Regions from separate parts of the Flavonifractor porci genome, predicted to be linked through region 2. Evidence: a T-box and tRNA genes for the amino acid it is inferred to sense, from the RefSeq annotation. Region 2 holds a T-box; the other holds one or more tRNA genes.

Region 1 (4,899 bases), on a different contig from region 2:
TCAAATCTCTTACGCCCGCAACAGATAGGGACCGAACTGTCTCACGACGTTCTGAACCCAGCTCGCGTGCCACTTTAATCGGCGAACAGCCGAACCCTTGGGACCGAATTCAGCCCCAGGATGTGACGAGCCGACATCGAGGTGCCAAACCTCCCCGTCGCTGTGGACGCTTGGGGGAGATCAGCCTGTTATCCCCAGGGTAGCTTTTATCCGTTGAGCGACGGCACTTCCACTTGCATACCGCCGGATCACTAACTCCAACTTTCGTTACTGCTCGACCCGTCGGTCTCGCAGTTAGGCTCGTTTATGCGTTTACACTCACTGCACGGTTTCCGTCCGTGCTGAACGAACCTTTGAGCGCCTCCGTTACCTTTTAGGAGGCGACCGCCCCAGTCAAACTGCCCACCTAACAGTGTCCCCCGACCGGATTCACGGCCGCAGGTTAGAAAACCAGCAAATCAAGGGTGGTATCCCAAGGGTGACTCCACCAAAGCTGACGCCCTGGCTTCCAAGTCTCCCACCTATCCTGTACATGATTTACCGATTTCCAGTATTAAGCTACAGTAAAGCTCCATGGGGTCTTTCCGTCTAGTTGCGGGTAACTGGCTTCTTCACCAGTACAACAATTTCGCCGGGTGGGCTGTTGAGACAGTGCCCAAATCGTTACGCCATTCGTGCGGGTCAGAACTTACCTGACAAGGAATTTCGCTACCTTAGGACCGTTATAGTTACGGCCGCCGTTTACTGGGGCTTCGATTCAATGCTTCGGATTGCTCCTGACATCTCCTCTTAACCTTCCAGCACCGGGCAGGCGTCAGCCCCTATACGTCATCTTTCGATTTAGCAGAGACCTGTGTTTTTGGTAAACAGTCGCTTGGGCCTATTCGCTGCGGCCTCCCGTAGGAGGCTCCCCTTATCCCGAAGTTACGGGGTCATTTTGCCGAGTTCCTTAACAACCCTTCTCCCGTTGGCCTTAGGATTCTCTCCTCATCTACCTGTGTCGGTTTGCGGTACGGGCACCTTAGCATACCACACACCTTTTCTCGCCACAGAGCATCGCGGACTTCCCTACTTAATTTCGGTCCCTTACGCCCGGGTCAACCAACGCCCGGGTCCCGCTATCTCCATGTGTCAGTGTGCTTAAGGTTCGGTGGCTACGGAATTTCAACCGTATGTGCATCGACTACGCCTTTCGGCCTCGCCTTAGCTCCCGGCTTACCCTGGGCGGACGAACCTTCCCCAGGAAACCTTAGATTTTCGGCCATTATGATTCCCACATAATTCTCGCTACTCATTCCGGCATTCTCACTCGTGTAAAGTCCACCGCTGCTTCCGCTACGACTTCACCCCGTACACGACGCTCCCCTACCCCGCACATTGCTGTGCAGCCCAAGCTTCGGTGTTACGCTTAGCCCCGTTATATTTTCCGCGCAGAGTCACTCGACCAGTGAGCTATTACGCACTCTTTTAATGAGTGGCTGCTTCTAAGCCAACATCCTGGTTGTTTTCGCAACTCCACATCGTTTTCCACTTAGCGTATCTTTGGGACCTTAGCTGTGGGTCTGGGCTGTTTCCCTTTTGTCCACGAGACTTATCTCACGTAGACTGACTGCTAACCATCAATTATCCGGCATTCAGAGTTTGATAGGGTTCAGTAACCTTATCGGCCCCTAGCCCATTCAGTGCTTTACCTCCGGTAATCTAAGTTAACGCTAGCCCTAAAGCTATTTCGGGGAGAACCAGCTATCTCCGAGTTCGATTGGAATTTCACCGCTATCCACAGGTCATCACCGACCATTGCAACGGGCGTGTGTTCGGTCCTCCATGGGGTTTTACCCCCACTTCAACCTGCCCATGGATAGGTCACCCGGTTTCGGGTCTATTGCCACTGACTTCATGCGCGCTGTTCACACTCGGTTTCCCTTCGCCTCCGGTACTGAATACCTTAAGCTTGCCAGTAACAATAACTCGCCGGACCATTCTACAAAAGGTACCTCATCACCCTTTAACGGGCTTTGAGTGCTTGTAAGCACAAGGTTTCAGGTTCTCTTTCACTCCCCTCCCGGGGTCCTTTTCACCTTTCCCTCACGGTACTGCTCCTCTATCGGTCATCAGGTAGTATTTAGGGTTGGAGGGTGGTCCCCCCAGTTTCCCACCGGGTTTCACGTGTCCGGCGGTACTCTGGAACTCGACTAACAGGATTCGGTTTTCGCCTACGGGGCTCTCACCCGCTATGGCCGGCCTTCCCATACCGTTCGGCTAACCTATCCTGCCGTTGTGTCGGTCCACAACCCCGAAGGATAAATCCTTCGGTTTGCCCTCTTCCGCGTTCGCTCGCCACTACTTGCGGAATCTCTGTTGATTTCTCTTCCTCGCCCTACTTAGATGTTTCAGTTCAGGCGGTTCCCCACGTACGCCTATTTGATTCAACGCACGCTGACAGAGTATTGCTCTGCCGGGTTTCCCCATTCGGAAATCTGCGGGTCAATGCTTATGTGCAGCTCACCGCAGCTTATCGCAGCTTGTCACGTCCTTCATCGGCTCCTGATGCCAAGGCATTCCCCTTGCGCTCTTTATAGCTTGACCTTAGTAGAACAGTCTCATTTCTGAGCTGTTCTCTATTCGATCATGAATTATGCAGGCCTCACAGAAGTTTTGCAATTGGCTACATTGTTTTACCCATTCACTAGAACGGCTTTCGCCATTCTATCTTTAAGTTCCACAACATTGCTGTTATTGCCCTCTGTTGCTTGCTCTTCATACTTTCCATCTGCATTGTTCAGTTTTCAAGGTGCTGACTTCCAACCTCTTTCAAGGTCAGATCGAAACATCTGTTGCCAGGTGCTTCGATCTGATATTGAATTGTGGTGGAGATAGTCGGGCTCGAACCGACGACCCCCTGCTTGCAAAGCAGGTGCTCTCCCAGCTGAGCTATACCCCCATCGAGAGAGAAGTGGTGGGCCCAAGTGGACTCGAACCACCGACCTCACGATTATCAGTCGTGCGCTCTAGCCAGCTGAGCTATGGGCCCGCGTCGCCGCAAAGTCCGCTCCACTCGCAACAGCCTCGGGGCTATTTCTCGCTTCGCTCCCTTGCGTCTCCTTCCCCCATTCAAACCCACTTCGTTGGGCTTTGAATGGGTACCCAGGGCGTGTGCCCTCTAAATTAAACAACGTGAAAGTCATCTCCGCTCCAGAAAGCTGACCGTAGGACGTTACAAACAACTCTCGGTTGCTTGAAGTCTCCTTAGAAAGGAGGTGATCCAGCCGCACCTTCCGATACGGCTACCTTGTTACGACTTCACCCCAATTATCGAACCCACCTTCGGCCGCGCCCCCCTTGCGGTTAGGCTACGGACTTCGGGTGTTCCCGACTCTCATGGTGTGACGGGCGGTGTGTACAAGGCCCGGGAACGTATTCACCGCGGCATGCTGATCCGCGATTACTAGCGATTCCAACTTCATACAGGCGGGTTTCAGCCTGCAATCCGAACTGGGATGGCTTTTAGGGATTTGCTCCACCTCGCGGCTTTGCCTCCCTCTGTTAACCACCATTGTAGTACGTGTGTGGCCCAGGACATAAGGGGCATGATGATTTGACGTCGTCCCCACCTTCCTCCGTTTTGTCAACGGCAGTCTCGCTAGAGTGCTCTTGCGTAGCAACTAACAATAAGGGTTGCGCTCGTTGCGGGACTTAACCCAACATCTCACGACACGAGCTGACGACAACCATGCACCACCTGTCACCGGTGCCCCGAAGGGAAAGCCTATCTCTAGGCCGGTCACCGGGATGTCAAGCCCTGGTAAGGTTCTTCGCGTTGCTTCGAATTAAACCACATACTCCACCGCTTGTGCGGGCCCCCGTCAATTCCTTTGAGTTTCAACCTTGCGATCGTACTCCCCAGGTGGGATACTTATTGTGTTAACTGCGGCACGGAGGGGGTCAGACCCCCCACACCTAGTATCCATCGTTTACGGCGTGGACTACCAGGGTATCTAATCCTGTTTGCTCCCCACGCTTTCGCGCCTCAGCGTCAGTTACTGTCCAGCAATCCGCCTTCGCCACTGGTGTTCCTCCGTATATCTATGCATTTCACCGCTACACACGGAATTCCGATTGCCTCTCCAGCACTCAAGAACTACAGTTTCAAATGCAGGCTATGGGTTGAGCCCATAGTTTTCACATCTGACTTGCAGTCCCGCCTACACGCCCTTTACACCCAGTAAATCCGGATAACGCTTGCCACCTACGTATTACCGCGGCTGCTGGCACGTAGTTAGCCGTGGCTTATTCATTCGGTACCGTCATTTTCTTCGTCCCGAATAAAAGAAGTTTACAACCCGAAAGCCTTCATCCTTCACGCGGCGTTGCTGGGTCAGGCTTGCGCCCATTGCCCAATATTCCCCACTGCTGCCTCCCGTAGGAGTCTGGGCCGTGTCTCAGTCCCAATGTGGCCGGTCAACCTCTCAGTCCGGCTACTGATCGTCGCCTTGGTGGGCCGTTACCCCGCCAACTAGCTAATCAGACGCGAGGCCATCTCAGAGCGATAAATCTTTGGCAGCCAGAGTCATGCGACCCAGCTGCATTATGCGGTATTAGCAGTCCTTTCGGACTGTTATTCCCCACTCCGAGGCAGGTTCCTCACGCGTTACTCACCCGTCCGCCACTAAGTAACTCAATCCATTGGACGAATCCTCTGTCATGAGCACTCCGTTCGACTTGCATGTGTTAAGCACGCCGCCAGCGTTCATCCTGAGCCAGGATCAAACTCTCAATAAAATGGTATCTAAAGAACCAAGGTTCTTCAAATCATCTTATCGAAGCTTAATTCATAGCTTCAAAGAAATTAAATCAAGAGCCTTCTTCAAGCTTGCGCTTGTCAGAAGGACTTCTCGTCCT
Region 2 (14,206 bases):
GGCCGGGACGAGCTGAAAAACACCCTCCGGGAGGTCACCGACCTGGAGCGGCTCATCGGCCGCATCGTGTATGGTACCGCAGGAGGCCGGGATCTGATGGCCCTGGCCACCGGCCTGGGCAAGCTGCCCCGGCTGCGGGAGCTGCTCTCCCCCTACTCCGGCGCCCTGCTCACCTCCCTGTCCGCCAGTCTGGACGACCTGCCCGACCTGCGGGAGCTGATCTGCTCCGCCATTGTGGACGAGCCCCCCTTCTCCGTCCGGGAGGGCGGCTTCATCCGGGCGGGCTACAACGCCGAGGTGGACCGGCTGCGGGACATCCTCACGGGCGGCAAGGACCTGGTGGCCGCTGTGGAGGCCCGGGAGAAGGAAAAGACCGGCATCAAGAGCCTGAAGGTGGGCTTCAACAAGGTGTTCGGCTACTACATCGAGGTATCCAAGTCCTACTACGACCAGGTGCCCGAGCACTACATCCGCAAGCAGACCCTGGCCAACTGCGAGCGGTTCATCACCCAGGAGCTGAAGGACCTGGAGCACGAGATCCTGTCCGCCCAGGACCGAGTCACCGCTCTGGAGTACCAGCTCTTCTGCGACCTGCGGCAGCAGGCCGCCGCCCGGGTGGGGGACATCCAGCGCTCCGCCGCCGCCGTGGCCCAGGTGGACGTGCTGGCCTCCTTTGCCGCCGTGGCCGCCGAGAACGGCTACTGCCGCCCCGAGGTGGACCTGTCCGACACCATCGACATCTCCGAGGGCCGCCACCCGGTGGTGGAAAAGATGCTGAAAAATGCCCTCTTTGTCCCCAACGACACCCGGATGGACGGGAAAGACAACACGGTGGCCATCATCACCGGCCCCAATATGGCGGGTAAGTCCACCTATATGCGCCAGGTGGCCCTCATTGTCCTGATGGCCCAGATGGGCTCCTTCGTCCCCGCCCGCTCGGCCCGCATCGGCATCGTGGACCGGGTATTCACCCGCATTGGAGCCAGCGACGACCTGTCCGCCGGTCAGTCCACCTTTATGGTGGAGATGACCGAGGTGGCGGAGCTCTTAAAAAACGCCACCAGCAAGAGCCTGCTCATCCTGGACGAGATCGGCCGGGGCACCTCCACCTACGACGGTATGTCCATCGCCCGTGCGGTGCTGGAGTACTGCGCCGACAAAAAGCGGTTAGGGGCCAAGACCCTCTTTGCCACCCACTACCATGAGATCACCGCCCTGGAGGGGGTCATCCCCGGGGTGAAGAACTACAACATCGCCGCCAAGAAGAAGGGGGACGACATCCTCTTCCTGCGGAAGATCGTCCCCGGCGGGGCCGACCAGAGCTACGGCATCGAGGTGGCCAAGCTGGCCGGGGTGCCCGACAAGGTCATCACCCGGGCCCGCCACATCCTGAAGGAGCTGGAGGCCGGAGGCATCCAGACCCCCCAGGCCCCGGCGGCGCAGACCACCGACCAGATGTCCCTGCTGGACATGGGGGGCGGCGAGGTGGCCCGGCGGCTCCAGGCGGTGGACTTGAACACCCTCACCCCCATTGAGGCCATGAACCTGCTCTTTGAATTGAAGCAGCTGGTATAAAACCAACCACAAAAAAGGAGGAACACACCATGCTCACCGGACGGCGCCGCCCCTGGCGGCCCCAGATCACCCGGGCGGAATGTTACCGGGGCTGGGTCTTTTTCGCCCTGTATGTGTTTCTCTTTCCCTGGCTGATGGGCTGGGTCCAGCGCTCCTATCAGGGGGAGTTCCCGGTGGCCGAGGCCAACGTGGTGTACTACCTCATCATTGCCTCCCTCATCTTCCTGGTGTTTTGGTCCTTCCTGAAAACCGGCTTCCGGCTGCTGCTGGACTGGCTGCCGGAGAACCTGTTCGCCTTTGTCACCGGCCTGGTGGGAGCCGAGGTGCTCTCCTTCCTGGTGGGCCTCATCCCCCTGCCGGTGCAGAACCCCAACCTGATGAGCTACCCCGAGCAATACTACTTCGCCCCCGCCGCCACCGTCTTTATCCTGGTGGTGCTCATGCCCCTGGTGGAGGAGCCCCTGTTCCGGGGACTGCTCTTCGGCTCGGTCCGCAATTACAGCCGGCCTCTGGGCTATGTGCTGTCGGCGGTCCTCTACGCCTTCTACTGTGCCATCCCCTTTGTGTATGCCTTTGGGGTGGTGGACCTGCGGTATCTGCTGTTGATGATCCAGTATGCCCCCATGGCTCTGGCGCTGGCCTGGTGCTACGACCGGGGCGGCTCCATCTGGAGTGCCATCGCCCTCCATATGGCCCTCAACGCTTTTACGCTGCTGGGGGCGCTGCACTGATCCCACGGGGCGTCGGGGACGCCGCCCCCTACTTCCAACGATGTAGGGGCGGGCCTCCCGGACCGCCCGTTATCTCTCCATTCAGAAAGCAGGTATCCTATGCCTCACATCCAACAACTTGACTCCCATGTGGCCGATCTGATTGCCGCCGGCGAGGTGGTGGAGCGGCCCGCCTCCGTGGTAAAGGAACTGATGGAAAACGCCATTGACGCCGGGGCCGACAAGCTGACGGTGGAGATCCAGCACGGGGGCATGACCCTGATCCGGGTCACCGACAACGGCTGCGGCATTGCCGCCGACGAGGCCCCCACCGCCTTCCTCCGCCACGCCACCAGCAAGCTGCGCACCGAATACGACCTGGAGGCCATCGGCACCCTGGGCTTCCGGGGCGAGGCTCTGGCCGCCATCTCCGCCGTGTCCCGGATGGAGCTGCTCACCCGCCCCGCTGATGCCCCCCTGGGCACCGCCCTCTCTCTGGAGGCAGGCGTGGTGGTGAGTCAGGAGGAGGCGGGCTGTCCCCAGGGCACCACCATGGTGGTGAAGGACCTGTTTTACAACACCCCCGCCCGGCTCAAGTTCATGAAGAAGGACTCCGCCGAGAGCGCCGCCTGCTTTGCCATGATCCAGCGGCTGGCCCTGTCCCACCCGGAGGTGAGCATCAAGTTCCTCCGGGACGGCAAGCAGGACCTGCTCACCCCCGGCGACGGCAAGCTCCAGTCCGCCCTGTACGCCGTGCTGGGCCGTGACCTGGCTCTGGGCTTTACCCCGGTGAAGGGCTCCGGGGAGGATATGACGGTCACCGGCTTTGTGTCCCTGCCCACCTGCTGCCGGGGCACCCGGGGCTATCAGCACTTCTTCGTCAACGGCCGGTATGTAAAGAGCCGCACCATGATGGCCGCCCTGGAGGAGGCCTACGCCAACCAGAAGATGGTGGGCAAGTTCCCCGGCTGCGTCCTCCATCTCACCACCAAGCTCAACGCCGTGGACGTGAACGTCCACCCCACCAAGCAGGAGGTCAAGTTCGGCAGCGATAAAAAGGTGTTTGACGCGGTGTATTACGCCGTAAAATCCACCCTGGAGGCTGACCGGTCCCGGCCCTCCGCCCTGGGGGACAGCCCCCGGCTGGCTCCCAAGGCGGCCCAGGACACGGTGCCCCCCCACCAGACCACCTTCCGCACCATGACGGCGGAGCAGTTCCGCAAGACGGCAAGCAAGCCCGCGTCGTCCCTGGCCCTCCATGATTTTACCGCCCGGCCTGCCCAAACCGCTCAGCCTGTGCAGGCGGCCCCCGCCTGTATGGGCGCGCAGCGCGCGCCCGGGAGTCCCTCCACCGCCCTGTCCGACGGCGGGCGCACACTGTGCGCCCCTACGGTCCCGGAGCGGCCCATCCCGGCCAAAACCACCCCGCCTGTGGAGGTATCTCCCGAGGCTCCGCGGGCGACCACAAGGGTCGCCCCTACGGTCGAGAAGGAACCCACTCCCACCGTCCCCCCTGTGGAGCCCCAGACTCCCATCCAACCTGAGCCGGAAGAAACACCTTGGCGCATGGCGGGGGAGGTCTTAAACACCTACATCATCGTGGAGCAGGGGGACAAGGTGCTCCTCATCGATAAGCACGCCGCCCATGAGCGGATGAACTTTGACCGCCTGAAGGCGGCGGGGTACACCCCCATGGTCCAGACCCTCCTGACCCCGGTGGTCTTTACCCCTCCGGCGGAGGAGGGGGCCGCGCTGCTGGCTCAGCTGCCCCTGCTGGAGCGCTTTGGCTTTGAGGCGGAGGACTTTGGCGGCGGGGCCATCATCGTGCGCGCCGCCCCCGACGACGTGGACGCCGCCGCCATTCCCGACGTGCTGCTGGAGCTGGCGGGCAGGCTCATTACCTGCGGCACCGCCGACCCGGACAGCGCCCGGGACGCCCTCCTCCACACCATGGCCTGCAAGGCGGCCATCAAGGGGGGCCAGAAAAACGGGGAGGCCGAACTGCTCAAGGTAGCCCGTGCCGTCATGGCGGGCACGGTCAAGTATTGCCCCCATGGCAGGCCGGTTGCGATAGAATTGACCCGCCAACAGATTGAAAAACGGTTCGGCAGAGCATAAACTTGACCTTGTGCGCGCCGTCGGCGCGTCCAAGCGTTTTGCGCAGCAAAACCTTGCCGCAGGGCGAATTCACTTCGCCCGAGGATGTAAAATCATCGGGGGTCCCCGGCGGGCCTGCCCGCTGGGGCACAAGTATTGCCCCCATGGCAGGCCGGTTGCGATAGAATTGACCCGCCAGCAGATTGAGAAGCGATTCGGACGGGCGTAAGCTTCCCCCCGGTGGGGGGAAGCTGGCAGCCATAGGCTGACTGATGAGGGGTTCCTTCTTACCCACGCCCCCTCATCCGGCCCTGCGGGCCACCTTCCTCCCGAGGGGGAAGGCAGGTATGTAAACTCGTCCCGGGAAATGTGCTCCCTTCCCCAACATCCGACAAAACATTTCCAGCAATTGGTATATATTGGATGTATCTCAGAGAAAAAGGAGTGCATCCATATGCAAAAGACACCCAACCTGCAAGACCTGTTCCTGCTCCGCGCCCGGCGGACCCATGCCAACGTCACCACCTTTTTGATGAACGGCTATCAGCTGAAAGGCCAGATCGTGGGCTATGACGCCTTTGTGGTGGTACTTATGACGGGGGACAAGCAGCAGGTGATCTACAAGCACGCCATCTCCACCATTGTGCCCGAACGGGCCGTCTCTCTGGAGCGGGAGGAGCGTGGCGACTGACCAAAGGAGCGCCTATGAAGCAAGGTTCTTTGAATGCCCGCATCGTGATGCTGCTGGTACTGGCCGCGGTACTTATTTCCATCGGGGTCTCCGCCCTGCGCAGCCTGCGGGAACTCTATCCCACGGTGCTGGCCTATACCTATACCGTCAGCGACAGTGTGGAGACCACCGGCTTTCTGGTCCGGCAGGAGACCGTCCTGCCCGGCCAGGGGGGCACGGTGGAGGTCCTGCCCCAGGAGGGAGAGAAGGTGAGCCGGGGCGAGACGGTGGCCCTGCTCTACCAGAGCGACGCCGGCCTTGCCCAGCGGTCCACCCTCCAGCAGCTGATGCTGGAGCAGGAGCAGCTGGAATATGCCCTGGCTCAGACCGGCGGCAGCGGCGACTCCGCCCAGCTCAGCGACCGGGTGGCCGATTCCATCGCCAACCTGCGGGGAGCGGCCGCCTCCGGCGACCTTACCGGGCTGGAGAGCCAGACCATGGACCTGAAGAGCCTGGTTTACAAGCGCAGTTACACCTTTGGTACGGAGGGAGAGGATTCCACCGCCGCCCTCCAGGCCTCTCTGGACAGCGTCAATGCCCAGATCGCTTCCCTTACGGCCCAGGCCTCCCAGAGCACCAGCCGGGTGACTGCCGCCCAGTCGGGCACCTTTTCCGGTCTGGTGGACGGATATGAAAGCCTGATTACTCCGGCCATGCTGGAGACCCTCACCCCCGCCCAGCTGAAGGACCTGTCCAGCCAGAAGCCGGCGGAGGACACCTCCGCCATCGGTAAGCTCATCACCAACTCCACCTGGTACTTTGCCTGCACCCTGCCGGAGGCGGACGCCGCCCGGCTGGTGGAGGGGCGGAGCATCACCGTCCGCTTTTCCCGGGACTGGTCGGGAGAGGTGTACATGAAGGTGGAGCGGCTGGGCGACCCGGCCGACGGGCAGGTGGTGGCGGTGCTGTCCACCGACAAGTTCCTGTCCGACACCACCCTGCTGCGGCGGCAGACCGTGGAACTGGTCTTTGACACCACCTCGGGTATCCGCCTGCCCAAGGAGGCCCTGCGGGTGGAGCAGCAGACCGTCACCGACAGCGAGACCGGGGAAGAAAAGCAGGTCAACATGACCTGCGTTTACGCTCTGGTGGGCCAGCGGGCTGAACGCAAGCAGGTACAGGTGGTGGCCGAGGAGGAAAACTACCTTTTGGTGACCCCTGTCACCGACTCCGCCCCCTCTCAGGCCAAAAAGGCCCTGCGGGCGGGCGACCAGATCATCATCTCCTCCGGCCAGCTGTATGACGGCAAGGTCATTGATTAGTTTGGACGATCCCTCTGCGCCCAAGACGCGCAGGCGGTTTTGCCTTATTATGTGTGTATTTTTTGGAGGTGCCTATCATGTCCCTGGAAGAGAAAGTAGCGCAGGTCAAGGCCAACATCGCCGCCGCGGCCCGTGAGGTGGGCCGGGACCCGTCCGAGATCACCCTGGTGGCCGCCACCAAGGTTCAGACCTCGGATACCATCCGGCAGGCCATCGCCGCCGGCGTCACCATCTGCGGAGAGAACCGGGTCCAGGAGATGACCGCCCATCTGGATGACGACGCCTATGCCGGGGCCGCCCTTCACTTCATCGGCCATCTCCAGACCAACAAGGTCAAACAGGTGGTGGGCCGGGTGGATCTCATTGAGTCGGTAGGCTCGGAGCACCTGCTGGACGCCATCGAGGCTCAGGCCGCCAAGCTGGACCTGGTGCAGGACATCCTGCTGGAGATCAACATCGGCGGGGAGGAGTCCAAAAGCGGCATTTCCCCCGACCAGCTGCCCGCTCTGGCCCAGAAAGCGGCCGCCTGCCCCCATGTGAATCTGCGGGGACTGATGGCCATCCCTCCGGTGGCGGAGGGACCGGACGGAAACCGGCCCTTTTTTGCAAAAATGCGTCAGCTTTTTGTTGACATAAGAGACAAGATGTCGGATAATGGAACCACAATCGACTGTCTTTCTATGGGAATGAGCGGCGATTATGAGGACGCCGTCCGCGAGGGCGCTACCCTGGTGCGCGTAGGCACCGCCCTGTTCGGCCCCCGCCCTCCCATGCATAAAGCTTGATTATGATTCAGGAGGTAACCGAATATGGGATTGTTTGATGAGCTGCGGCGGCTGGCCCGCCCCTATGAGGACGAGCCGGAGGACGACTACGAGGACGACTTCGAGCCTGTCTCCCGCAGTGAGCGGATGGACCGCACCGGCGGCGACCGTCTGGAGCGCAAGAGCGCCAAGAGCCAGGCCGTTTCCGAGTCCACCGGCAGCCTCTATTCCCTGGATAACGAGCGCCGCAGCAACAAGGTGGTCAACATCCACACCACCACCCAGCTGCAGGTGGTGCTGGTGAAGCCCGAGCGCTTTGAGAACGCCAGCGAGATCGCCGACCATCTGCGCGAAAAGCGCACCGTGGTCCTCAACCTGGAGTCCACCAACAAGGACATTGCCCGCCGCCTGCTGGACTTCCTGTCCGGCGTGGCCTACGCCAACGAGGGCAAGATCAAGAAGGTGGCCATCTCCACTTACATCATCACGCCCTACAACGTGGACATCCTGGGCGATCTCATTGATGAGTTGGAGAACAACGGGCTGTATTTCTAAACCCGGTCTCTGGAGAACAACGTCCACGTTGTCCCGCCGGGAGTCCGGCGTCCCAAGCGTTTTTGCGCAGCAAAAACCTTGATGCCGGGCGAATTCATTTCGCCCGAGCAGATTTAAAAACGGGGTCCCCGCACGATACGCAGCATCGGGTGGGGCGGACATTCTGGGCGATCTCATCGACGAGCTGGAGAACAACGGGCTGTATTTCTAACATAGCCGCCGGGCGGGTCCCAGACCCGCCCCTTCAAAAATCTGTATAAGACACAAAAAATCAGGGGGAATCAACCTATGCTTACGCCGCAGGAAGTTTCGGAACACGCCTTTACCAAGGCGTTTAACGGATATAATATGTCGATGGTGGACGAATTTCTGGATATCCTGACGGCGGATTACACCACCCTCTACAAGGAAAACGCCACCCTGAAGGCCAAGATGAAGGTGCTGGTGGAGAAGGTGGAGGAGTACCGCTCCACCGAGGACGCCATGCGCAAGGCCCTGATGACCGCCCAGAAGATGGCGGACGATCTGGTGGCCGAGGCCGAGACCAAGCGCAGCCAGCTGATGCAGAACGCCGAGGCCGACGCAAAGGCCCGCATTGCCGAGCTGCAGCAGTCCATCCGGGACGAGCAGATGCGCCTGGTGGCCGCCCAGCAGTCCACCGCCGCCTATGTGGGCAAGCTCAAGGAGCTCCACCAGCACGAGATGGACTTCCTCAGCGGCCTGTCTAAAGTGACCGCCGCCGCCCCTGTATCCGTGGACCCGGTGGGGGACACCGCCCGGGACATTGAGGAGAATGTGGAGCGGATCATCCAGAAGGAGCAGGAGGAGGACACCACCGACCTGTCCGCCCCCGAGGGCGCCAAGGAGAGCAGCCTGTACGATGAGCTGATGGAACTCAGCGGCCGGAAGGCCCCCGCCGCCCCTGCGGAGGAGGACGAGGATGACGTGGTGGAGGAGCCCACCCGCCGTATCGACTTTGATAACCTGCAGTTCGGCAAGGACTACGAGATCCGCTGAACCACTCACAAACCATGACGGAAGGCGCCGCGGTTTTCCACGGCGCCTCTTTTTTATCTGGAGGTATGACCATGCACTATCTGCACACCACCCTTTACGTCACCGATCTGGAGGCTTCCGTCTCCTTTCTGGAAAACTGGACCGGGCTGAAGGTCCTTCGCCGGTTTTCCATGGGCGACGCCCACTTTGCCTTCCTCTCCGGCGGGGAGGGGGAGACCGCCGTGGAGCTGATCCAGGGCGCCGGCCGCTCTGACGTCCGCTATGCCGGCCTGTCCCTGGGCTTCGCCGTGGCCGACCTGGACGGGGAGCGGGCCCGGGCGGAGGTCGCCGGACTGAACCCCAGCCCCATCCGTGAGCCCCATCCGGGGGTCCGCTTCTGTTTCCTCACCGGTCCGGACGGACTTACCGTTCAGCTGATGCAAAAGGGGTAAAACCCCTTGACAGAAGCCCTGCAAACGGGTAAGATACTGGGAGACGCCGAAAAAGGGCGTCTCCCAGTGATTTTCATCTGTAACATGCTGTGACGAGGACGAGTACCGCCCCCAACCCTGCGCAGAGAGCCGCCATTTTGGTGCAAGGCGGACAGGACGGGCCGGGAAAATCACCTCTGAGCATGGCCGCCGAACTGAGTAAGCGGCCCCGGCTGGCCCCGTTACAGGCTGTCGAGTGGTTCCGGTATGCCCGGAACAATGAGAGTGGTACCGCAGAGGTGTGCGCCTTTGTCTCTTAAGAGACGAAGGCGCTTTTTGTTTGCCTGTCTCTGGCTTCCCCCCTGTGGGGGGAAGCTGGCAGCCGCAGGCTGACTGATGAGGGGTTCCCCCTTGCCTGCGCCCCCTCATCCGGCCCCCTGGCCCACCTTCTCCCCTGGGGGGAGAAGGTTTTCCCCATGCGTTATTTTAATTTCAACATAAAGGAGAACCATCATGGACTACAACCAGACTGTCCACCTGCCCCAGACCGACTTCCCCATGCGGGCAGGCCTGCCCAAGCGCGAGCCCGATATGCTCCAGGAGATGTACGACCACGACCTCTACAACAAGATGGTGGGGCGTAACGACGGCAAGCCCACCTTCGTCCTCCACGACGGCCCGCCCTACGCCAACGGCAACATCCACATCGGCACCGCCCTGAACAAGATCCTCAAGGACATCATCGTCAAAGAGAAGAACATGACCGGCCATTACGCCCCCTACGTCCCCGGCTGGGACACCCACGGCCTGCCCATCGAGTCCGCCGTCCTCAAGGACAAGAAGGTCAAGCGGGACGAGATGACCACCGCCCAGTTCCGCACCAAGTGCCGGGAGTACGCCGAGGGCTACATCGCCAAGATGACCGAGCAGTTTAAGCGCCTGGGCGTGCTGGGCGAGTGGGACAACCCCTATATCACCCTGCTGCCCGAGTTTGAGGCCAAGCAGATCGAGGTCTTTGGCAAGATGGCTGAGAAGGGCCTGATCTACAAGGGCATGAAGCCCGTGTACTGGTGCCCCGCCGACCAGACCGCTCTGGCCGAGGCCGAGATCGAGTACGCCGACGACCCCTGTACCACCATCTTCGTCAAGTTCCCTGTCAAGGACGACAAGGGCAAGCTGGGCCAGTACGCCGACCTGAGCCGCACCTACTTCGTGATCTGGACCACCACCCCCTGGACCATCCCCGGCAACTTCGCCATCTGCCTGAACGCCGAGTTCGACTACGTGCTGCTCCAGGTGCCGAGCGGCGACGTGTACGTGCTGGCCAAGGACCTGGCCGAGAGCGTGTGCAAGGCCGCCCACATCGACTATGAGGCCTGCAAGGTGCTGGCCGAGCTGAAGGGCTCTGAGTTTGAGCTGATGACCGCCAAGCACCCCCTGTTTGACCGGGAGTCCGTCATCCTCAACGGCGAGCACGTCACCCTGGACGCCGGTTCTGGCTGCGTCCACACCGCCCCCGGCTTCGGCGCCGAGGACTTCCAGATCTGCCAGCAGTACGACAAGGCTGGCCTCACCAACATCGGCGTGCCCGTGCCCGTCAACGCCAAGGGTGTCATGACCGACGAGCGCTACAACGGCCAGTTCTACGCCAAGGGCAACGACATGGTGGTGGAGGACCTGGAGAAGGAAGGCTTCCTGGTGGCCAAGGAGCAGATCACCCACTCCTACCCCCACTGCTGGCGCTGCAAGAACCCCATCATCTACCGTGCCACCGAGCAGTGGTTCTGCTCCGTGGACGCCATCAAGGACGCCGCCGTCAAGTCCTGCGACGACATCCAGTGGAAGCCTGAGTGGGGCAAGGAGCGCATGATCTCCATGATCTCCGAGCGCAACGACTGGTGTATTTCCCGCCAGCGCGTGTGGGGCGTGCCCATCCCCATCTTCTACTGCGATGACTGCGGTGAGGACATCGTCACCCCCGAGACCATCGCCCATGTGGCCGACCTCTTCCGCCAGCACGGCTCCAACGTGTGGTTCGACCGTGAGCCCAAGGATCTGCTGCCCCAGGGCTTCGTATGTCCCAAGTGCGGTAAGACTCACTTCTCCAAGGAGTCCGACATCATGGACGTGTGGTTCGACTCCGGCTCCACCTGGGCTGCCGTGGCCGCAGAGCGTCCCTACCTGAAGTATCCCGCCGACCTGTACCTGGAGGGCGGCGACCAGTACCGCGGCTGGTTCCAGTCCTCCATGCTCACCTCCATCGCCGTCAACGGCGTGGCCCCCTACAAGCAGATCGCCACCCACGGCTGGACCGTGGACGGCGAGGGCAAGGCCATGCACAAGTCCCTGGGCAACGCCGTGTCCCCCGATGAGGTCATCAAGGAGTACGGCGCCGATATGCTCCGCCTGTGGGTGGCTTCCGCCGACTACACCCAGGATATGCGTATCTCCAAGGACATCATGAAGCAGCTCTCCCAGGCCTACCTGAAGATCCGCAACACCGCCCGCTATATGCTGGGCAACCTGTGCGACTTCGATCCTGACGCCAACCTGGTGCCGGTTGAGAGACTGATGGACCTGGACCGCTACGCCCTCCACTGCCTCAACGAGCTGGTGAAGAACGTCCGGGCCGCCTACGACCGCTACGAGTTCCACGGTGTGTACCGCGCCATCTACAACTTCTGCGTGGTGGATATGTCCAACTTCTACCTGGACATCATCAAGGACCGCCTGTACTGCGGCAGCGAGGCCGAGCGCCGCTCCGCCCAGACCGCCCTCTACTATATCCTGGACGGCATGACCCGCCTGGTGGCCCCCATCCTGGCCTTCACCTCCGACGAGATCTGGCACGCCATGAAGCACGCCAAGGGCGTGGACGCCGAGAGCGTGCTGCTCAATGATATGCCCGAGGACAACGCCGCCTTCGCTCTGGACGAGGGCTCCAAGGACCGCTGGGCCAAGCTGGTGGCTCTCCGTGACGCCGTCAACAAGGCCCTGGAGAACGCCCGCAACGCCGGCGTGTTCAAGAAGGCCCAGGACACCGAGGTGACTGTCTCCGTGTCTGCTGAGGACGCCGCCTTCCTGAAGGACGTGGACCTGGCCTCCCTGTGCATCGTGTCCAAGGTCACCGTCACCACCGACAGTGTGGAGGGGGAGAAGAACCAGGAGTGCCTCATCCCCTGCACCATCGCCGTCAAGCTGTCCGAGGCCCCCAAGTGCCCCCGCTGCTGGAACCACAACGACGCCATCGGCACCGACGGCCATCACGCCGAGCTGTGCCCCCGCTGCGCCGCTGTTGTTGGGGAATAATTGTAACCTGAAACATCAAAAAGGACGCCGCTTCTGCGGCGTCCTTTTTTGCAGTTGGGTCCTTTCTGCACCTCCACCAAAGGCTTGCCCATCGGGGCCGTCCATGTTACAATGAAGAGAACGATTTGTCAAAGGAGCCTAAAACTATGCTCTACGCCATTTTGGCCGCCGCTCTGGTGGTGCTGGACCAGCTGGTGAAATTCCTGGTCCGGGCCAACATCCCCCTGGGGGAGGGGGTCCCTTTTCTGCCCCACATCCTCCAGCTGACCTACTACCAGAACACCGGCGCGGCCTTCTCCATCTTTGAAGAACACACCTGGATTCTCACCCTGATCTCGACGGCTGCCTCCATCCTCATCATCGTGCTGATGGTCAGAAAAACCTTCAACCACCCCTTCGGCATGGTCTCCCTGGCCCTGGTGCTGGCGGGTGCGGTGGGCAACCTCATTGACCGGCTCTTCCTGGGCTATGTCACCGACATGTTCCAGACTCTGTTTATGAACTTCCCCATCTTCAATGTGGCGGATATCTGCATCGTGTGCGGCGGCATTGCCTTCTGTGTCTACTTCCTGCTGTTTTGCAAAGAGGAGGACAAGGCATGACCCCTCTGCATCTGACCGCCGACCGGGCGGGGGAGCGGGCCGACCAGTTTCTGGCCCGGATGCTGCCCGAGCTGACCCGCTCAGCGGCCCAGCGGCTGCTGGAGGAGGGAGCCGTCACCCTGAACGGCCTGCCGGTAAAGAAGAACTACAAGACCAATGCCGGGGACGAGCTGGTGCTGGCCCTGCCCGACCCCGCCCCCATCGACGTTCTGCCCCAGGATATCCCCCTGGACGTGATCTACGAGGACGACGACGTCATCGCCGTCAACAAGCCGGTGGGCCTGGTGGTCCACCCCGCCGCCGGGCATCCCGACGGCACTTTGGTCAACGCACTGTTATATCACTGCGGTAATTCACTTTCTGGAATCAACGGAGAACTGCGCCCCGGCATTGTGCACCGCATTGACCGGGACACCTCGGGGCTCATCATTGCCGCCAAGAACGACTTTGCCCACCTGTCTCTGGCGGAGCAGCTTCAGGACCACTCCCTGTACCGGGAATACGAGGCGGTGTGCGTGGGCAATTTAAAGGACAAATCGGGCACCGTGGACGCCCCCATCTTCCGCCACCCCACCGACCGGAAGAAGATGGCGGTGAACAAGCTCCAGGGCCGGCGGGCGGTGACCCACTGGTCGGTGCTGGAGCATTTGAACGGTTATACCCACATCCAGTGCCGCCTGGAGACCGGACGCACCCACCAGATCCGGGTCCACATGGCCTACATGGGCCACCCCCTGCTGGGAGACGTGGTCTACGGGTCCAAAAAGCCCTGGCCGGGGCTGGCGGGGCAGTGCCTCCACGCCCGGCGGCTGTCCTTTATCCACCCCCGTATCGGGGAACGGGTGACTCTGGAGTGCCCGCTGCCCCGCTGGTTTGAGGCGGTGTTGACAAGGCTGCGCTCCATGGGATAAACTTTATTGATAAAATCACTTTATTCAGAAGGGAGGCGGCTGCCATCGGAAAGTTTGACGGTGTTCTGCTGGTCAGCGATTTTGACGATACCCTCTATGGTGAGAATATGCAGGTGGCGCCCGCCAACCTGACCGCCCTGGAGTACTTTACCCGGGAGGGAGGCATCTTCACGGTGGCCACCGGACGGGCCCACCCCACCTTTGCCCCTCATGCCCACTGCGCCCCCATCAACGCGCCGGTGGTGCTGTCCAACGGCTCGGCCC

Evidence for each region. A T-box is a leader RNA that pairs with one kind of tRNA and senses whether it is charged. The one in region 2 lies ahead of ileS (isoleucine--tRNA ligase), so its partner is inferred to be a tRNA-Ile.
Region 1: it has a tRNA-Ile gene. The T-box ahead of ileS (isoleucine--tRNA ligase) is inferred to sense a tRNA for this amino acid. The anticodon was not compared.

Annotation. Positions count from the first base shown of each region.
Region 1 is NZ_JBBHLB010000033.1:333-5,231, forward strand. Features, by position in the region: rRNA gene WHJ28_RS16375 (23S ribosomal RNA) at 1-2,586, opposite strand, end outside; tRNA gene WHJ28_RS16380 (tRNA-Ala) at 2,866-2,941, opposite strand; tRNA gene WHJ28_RS16385 (tRNA-Ile) at 2,955-3,031, opposite strand; rRNA gene WHJ28_RS16390 (16S ribosomal RNA) at 3,251-4,779, opposite strand.
Region 2 is NZ_JBBHLB010000011.1:60,406-74,611, reverse strand. Features, by position in the region: gene mutS (DNA mismatch repair protein MutS) at 1-1,575, shown strand, start outside; gene WHJ28_RS10955 (CPBP family intramembrane glutamic endopeptidase) at 1,605-2,306, shown strand; gene mutL (DNA mismatch repair endonuclease MutL) at 2,406-4,403, shown strand; gene hfq (RNA chaperone Hfq) at 4,837-5,073, shown strand; gene WHJ28_RS10940 (biotin/lipoyl attachment domain-containing protein) at 5,088-6,374, shown strand; gene WHJ28_RS10935 (YggS family pyridoxal phosphate-dependent enzyme) at 6,452-7,159, shown strand; gene WHJ28_RS10930 (cell division protein SepF) at 7,184-7,693, shown strand; gene WHJ28_RS10925 (DivIVA domain-containing protein) at 7,982-8,710, shown strand; gene WHJ28_RS10920 (VOC family protein) at 8,782-9,141, shown strand; T-box leader at 9,222-9,440, shown strand; gene ileS (isoleucine--tRNA ligase) at 9,634-12,429, shown strand; gene lspA (signal peptidase II) at 12,576-13,031, shown strand; gene WHJ28_RS10905 (RluA family pseudouridine synthase) at 13,028-13,942, shown strand; gene WHJ28_RS10900 (HAD-IIB family hydrolase) at 13,939-14,206, shown strand, end outside.